One region of the Psychrobacillus sp. FJAT-21963 genome, then DNA from elsewhere that is predicted to be linked to it. Evidence: riboswitches for the same ligand, from Rfam matches in the RefSeq annotation. Region 1 holds a riboswitch; the other holds the start of a gene.
What was found. Region 1 has a riboswitch for cobalamin ahead of AN959_RS02835 (ABC transporter substrate-binding protein). Riboswitches for the same ligand answer to the same signal wherever they lie in the genome.

Region 2: another riboswitch for cobalamin. It lies ahead of AN959_RS05360 (ribonucleoside-diphosphate reductase subunit alpha); the one in region 1 lies ahead of AN959_RS02835 (ABC transporter substrate-binding protein).

What each region holds. Positions count from the first base shown of each region.
Region 1 covers NZ_LJIY01000001.1:619,873-623,087, reverse strand. The annotation lists gene yyaC (spore protease YyaC) at 1-122, opposite strand, end outside; cobalamin riboswitch at 1,238-1,378, shown strand; gene AN959_RS02835 (ABC transporter substrate-binding protein) at 1,506-2,474, shown strand; gene AN959_RS02830 (iron ABC transporter permease) at 2,479-3,215, shown strand, end outside.
Region 2 covers NZ_LJIY01000001.1:1,113,927-1,117,141, forward strand. The annotation lists gene AN959_RS05360 (ribonucleoside-diphosphate reductase subunit alpha) at 1-1,904, opposite strand, end outside; cobalamin riboswitch at 2,035-2,214, opposite strand; gene AN959_RS05365 (undecaprenyl-diphosphate phosphatase) at 2,342-3,169, opposite strand; gene AN959_RS05370 (DedA family protein) at 3,179-3,215, opposite strand, start outside.

The DNA.
Region 1 (3,215 bases):
AATGTACTAAGCAGATAAGACATCTCATTCATATCTTCTTCTGTCGAAGAATTTAATGAATAACTGTAATACAACTTCTTAGTTTGTGTATGCACTCTTCTTTTTTTCTTAAAAGGAAACAACCCGTTGCGCCCCCTTGAAAATAATAAATTTTTTATTATAGTATCATGAAAACGTTTTCACTGAAAGTTTTGTATAACAACTCGAATTTAATTTTGGAACCGTTAATTTCCGTTCCAGGCGGACGCTTTCCGCCGGCATGGCTTCAGCCGCTTCCCTCGCTCCTGCGCAAAGCTCGTCGCAAAAATTAATTTCGCTACGCTCAGTCCAGGGTCTTCAGCTCATACACCTGCCTCTTCGCTTTCGGTGCAGAAAACATTTGCTATTCCGGCTGGAGTCGCCGCCTTCCACTCCAATCAACTATTATCCGCTTTTCAATTAGAAAACCATTATACCGTTAATAGTGCAAGTTTTTATCACTTACATTTTTTCAATTAGTATTTATAGAAAATCGTTGGAAAAGGCGACACTCCTGTGGGAATAGCGTTTAGCAGAAGACCCCGCAGTTGAGGGGAAGGCAATCTAAGTTCGCCGCATCCTGCTCCTGCGCAAAGCTCGTCGCAAAAGAACTTTTGCGGCAACGATTGCATGACCAACATCGTGTTGGCCTAGGAGGCTAAGGCAACGCCCGCGGAAAGGGAGCCGTTTCAACGATTTTCTTATTTATCGGACAACATTATTTAGTAAAGTAAATTCTATAGGCTTTTTCAGTGCCCTCGCTACGCTCCTCCAAACCAATAAAATGAACAAAAAAACAAAATAAAAATCGATATCAATTAACCTACTGCCTTTTTTCTTCAGTGGGGCATTCGGTAGCTTGCAATTGAATAAGATAGCATCTATTCACTAATTATCCAAAAAGGTATTAACCAGTTTTCAAAAGTTAAAGGAGAGCGACGAACAGTCTGCAGCAACAAGATTACCGAAAAAGAAGGGTTGGTCTTGACGAAAGTCACGGCCACCCCTTCAAAATAATTCTGCGGTAACTTTGATGCCAAAGTCTGTCCAAAGCAATCCGGAAACAATTGTAACCAGTTTTTGCTTTTTAAAGGGCTCGCTTGCGCTTTTCTAATATATTTTAAATGAATCGGTTGAATACAACTAATATCAGTCAAATACTATGAAAACTTCTGTCGACAATAAAATGTTTTAAGGTATAATGAAATCGATGCATCAAGAATATTTTGAACATAAAGGTGCTTGCTAGTTTACTAGTAAGTTAAAAGGGAAGCTGGTGCAAGTCCAGCGCGGTCCCGCCACTGTAAGTGATTGTACATGATCACAAGTCAGAAAACCTGCCTTTATGCGTTTACACTTTACTACCTACGAGGATAGGTTATGTGTAAGTCCGCTTGGCATGTTTTAACCTAGCAGATTTATACCTATTCTATCTCTCGTTCATGGAACGAGAGATTTTTATTTGCACAAAAATGGAGGAATTACAGATGAAGAAGTTATGGCAATTATGGATGACATCCGCATTTGCAGTATTATTGTTAGTTGGATGTTCTCAAGAAGAAGCAAAACCTGTTGAAGACAAGGACACTACTCAAGAGGAAGCGACAATAGAAGAAACAGAATTCCCGATTACGATGACCGATGCGGTTGGCAATGAGATAACGTTGGAAGAGGCACCAAAAACAATCGTTTCGATGTTGCCAAGTAATACAGAGATTTTATTTGCGCTTGGACTTAATGAAGAAATTATTGGAGTAAATGACTACGATAACTACCCTGAGGAAGCGCTTGAAAAAGAGAAAATCGGCGGTATGGAATTCAACGTAGAAAAAATTGTATCCATGAATCCAGAAATCGTGTTTGCACATGAGTCAATGTTGGGAGCTGGCGATGCAGGTTTACAACAAATCCGTGATGCTGGTGTAAAAGTGTTTGTCGTAAAAAATGCGGCTGATTTTAATGAAACATATACAACTATCGAACAAATTGGTCGTGCTACAGGAAAATTACCAGAGGCACAAAAAATTGTGGAAGATATGAAAGCAAAAGTAGAAGAAGTAAAAGCAAAAGTGGCGAATGTAGAAACAAAGAAAACTGTGTTCGTTGAAACTTCTGATGTTCCGGAAATTTATACACCTGGTAAAGGGACATTTATGCAAGAAATTTTAGATATGGTAAATGCGGAGAATATTGCGGCTGATCAAGAGGGCTGGTTTATGATAGCTCCAGAGGAAATTGTAAACCGTAATCCAGATGTGATTATCGTAATGTATAGCTACGTAGAAGGAATTGTAGATAGTGTGAAGGCACGCGATGGTTTTGATACGATTAATGCTGTTAAAAATGATGCAGTAATACAGGTTGATGAAAACTTAACTAGTCGAACAGGCCCACGTCTTGCAGAAGGATTAGAAGAAGTAGCGAAAGCAATCTATCCGGAGGCTTTTAGTGAGTAAATCCATGATCGGCTACACCTTGTCTATTATTGCTCTTTTAGTGGCGATATGGCTAGGTGTATCGGTCGGATCCGTAAAGGTACCGATCAGCACATTATGGGATAGGGGAGCAGATGAAATTGCGACCAATATCGTTTGGAAAATTCGCTTGCCGCGGGTTGTTCTTGCAGGGTTAGTTGGTGCATCACTAGCCATTGCAGGAGCCGCGTTTCAAGGTTTATTAAAAAACCCGCTTGCCGACCCTTATACGTTAGGAGTGTCGTCCGGTGCCTCAGTAGGTGCCGTGGCTACGCTCTTTTTCGGTATTTCGGTACCATTTCTAGGAATTTATACGTTACCCATTTTCAGTATGATAGGTGCATTAGTTACGATGCTTCTTGTCATTACATTTGCCAAATTAGTCGATCGTGCGATGAAAATGGAGACGATTATTTTAACTGGAATCATTTTTAGTTCTTTTTTAGGCTCGGTTATATCATTAATGATTGCGTTAACAGGAGAAGAGCTTAGGCAAATCATCGGCTGGCTACTTGGTAGTGTATCGATGCGAGGCTGGAGCTATGTACAGATGGCATTACCTTTTATCGTCATTGGTTCGATTTTATTAGCTTTAAACAGAAGAGAATTAAATGCACTATTATTTGGTGAAGAACGTGCAAAGCATCTTGGAGTTAATGTAAAAAGAAGAAAGATGATGATCTTGATCGGCGGGTCTATGTTAACGGGAACAGCAGTAGCAGT
Region 2 (3,215 bases), 490 kb from region 1:
TAGCCGTTTCGGATTCCATTTTCAGCGATTTCCTTACGCAGTTCATTCCATTCTTGTCCCTCGTATTGTCGTTTTTCAAAATAGGCTCCAGTTTGCCAATCTGACCCTTCGAATAAAGGATAAGCGCCCTTCTCTTTCGCCAATTCGGCAGAAGCTTGAATCGTTAGGAAAGCAACCTTTTCATAAAGTTTATCAGCAAATTCAACTGCTTCATCGGACTCCCAGCGGATACTATTTAGAGCAAGCAAATGATGCCACCCAAATGTACCAAGGCCAATTCCTCGATAACGAGCATTTGTACGTTGCGCTTGAGGTACCGGAATCATATTTAAATCAATTACATTATCGAGCATACGCACTTGGATCTTTATCAAACGCTCCAATACATTTTCTGGAACCGCTCGTCCTAGATTAATAGAAGATAAATTACAAACTACAAAATCCCCCGCTTTACGTTTTGTCACAATTACATCGTCTTCTAATTGAATGGACTCAAAAGAGGTAGCACTTTGATTTTGAAAAATTTCTGTACATAGATTACTGCTATAAACCATTCCTTCATGCTTGTTTGGATTACTACGATTAACTTCATCTCGGTAAAACATAAATGGTACTCCTGTTTCCAGCTGGGAACGCATAATACGTTTTATCAAGTCTATTGCTGGAACAGTTTCGCGTGATAATCGATAATCATTCACACATTCCTCGTATTTTTCTCGGAAAGAACCTTCTCCACGTTTCTCATCGTAGAAATCCTCTAGGGAATATCCTTTTAATTGTCGTACTTCATGTGGGTCAAATAGGTGCCACTCTTCTCGTGCGTCTACTTTCTCCATAAATAAATCCGGTAAGCATACCCCTGTAAAGATATCGTGTGCACGAAGACGCTCATCTCCGTTGTTCAAGCGTAAATCTAAAAATGTAAAAATATCTTTATGCCAAACATCTAAGTAAACAGCAATAGCACCTTGACGCTGACCAAGCTGATCCACACTAACTGCCGTATTGTTTAATTGCTTGATCCATGGAAGTACACCACTAGAAGCGCCTATAAACCCTCGAATAGACGATCCTCGACTTCGCACTTTCCCCATATATACTCCGATTCCGCCACCGAATTTAGAAAGGGTCGCTACGTCTGTGTTACTGTCGTATATCCCTTGAAGACTGTCATCAACCGTATCAATAAAACAGCTAGATAACTGTCCATGTGGCTTTCCAGCATTTGAAAGTGTTGGTGTTGCTACAGTCATATAAAGGTTACTCATTGCCCAATATGCTTCTTTTATTTTGCCAATTCTATTTTCTTTTTCTTCTTTCATTAGCGTCATTGCAATGATTAGCCAACGTTCTTGTGGAAGTTCAACAATTGATTTGTCAAAGTCCCTTGCGACATAACGATCAAGTAAAGTTTTAACACCAATATATGTAAATAAAAAATCTCTCTCTGGAACAATTATTTCTGCTAACTGTTGTAATTCATCAAACGAATAGGCTTCCGTCAAACGAATGTCGTAAATTCCATTAGCAGCTTGGAGTTGTACATTGCTAGCAAATTTACTGTAAACATTATTAGATGTTGTTTTTCTTTGACTAGCGACTTGTTCATATACATGTGCCAAATGAATGCGCGCCGCAACAAAAGTCCAATACGTTTCTTGCTCATCTAAAAAACTTAATGCTTCCAAAGACATCGACTTAGACCAAGCAGAGGTGTTACCCTCCGGATTCTTCTTCATCCATCTTTCATGTGATTTAATGAGTGGTGCCATATTGTCTTCTCCGAATTCTTTTACTAAATGGTGGAGTACCTCCTGTTTTTCTGTAAAGGTAATTGATGTCATTTTTATTTCCTCCTTGTTTTGATTATGAGTTCTGCTGGAGTGATAGTTGCTTAAGGACACAAAAAAGCGATGTCCCAAGCCTCTTCGGCTGAGTCATCGCTCACATTAAAAAAGTAGGAAACAACAAGACATCTAAAAATTAATTGAGATAGAGTCCTTCGCCCCCACCTCTCAACCCCCGAAGAAAGTGTTGCTTCACCGATGAAAAGGCAGGTCTACTGGCTCATGCTTCACCCTCCTGTCGACCTTCCCACGATTTCTCGCAGTGGCTATTTCAACAGTCGTCCACACTTACAGTTGCGGGGACAGCTTCGGCATTTCACCGAATTCCCTTTTAAACCATAAAGGTACCTAATTATCGTTCAAATACTATATGTTGTGTTATATTCACTTATATACCCTATCATATTGTGTTTAAACTTGTACATAGGAATAAAGTACGTGTCTTTCTTTAGTCATAATAAAAGGGCAGACAATTCAAAATGTCTGCCCTTTTATTACATAAATACGATAACTGCTAAAATTGCTGCTATCACTAAACGATAGATTGCAAATGGCATTAATTTGATGCGAGAAATTAGTTTTAAGAAAAATTTGATGGAAATTAGCGCAAATACAAATGCACTGATAAAGCCTGCTGCATAAAAGCCCATATCCCCCATATTAATCTCTTCCCAGTTTTTTACCACAGACACTAGACTAGCCCCTGCCATAATTGGAACAGCCATGATGAATGTAAAATCTGCTGCTGTTTTATGATCCATCCCAAACAATACCCCACCAGAAATAGTTGCACCTGAGCGAGAGAATCCTGGCCATAAAGACAGACATTGTACTAATCCCACTTTAAATGCCTTAGCATACGTAATTTGATCCAAGCTATTGATAGACGGTTTTTTCGGACCAAATTTATCCGCAATAATCATAAAAATAGAACCTGCAACTAGACTGTATATAACTGTTTCTACGCCAAATAAATTTTCATCAATAAAATCTTCTAATAATACTCCTAATACTCCTGCAGGAATTATACCAACGATTACATGTAGTAAATTAAAACGCTTGCTCGAATTTTCGCTTTCTATCTTATATAATCCTACTAAACTAAATAATCGTTTCCACATAACAACCACTACAGCTAAAATAGAACCAAGCTGAACGACAATTTTAAATGTATTCGCAGAATACTGACCTAAAAATTCTTCCGTTTTCAACCACATATCATCAACAATAATCATATGCCCTGTAGAAGAAACAGGAGCAAACTCTGTCATACCCTCAACAAACCCTAATATAATCGCTTTTAATAATTCTAGAAATTCCATAAGATCTCCTTAGTCACGTTTTTTAAAATACCAAACAAGAAATGCA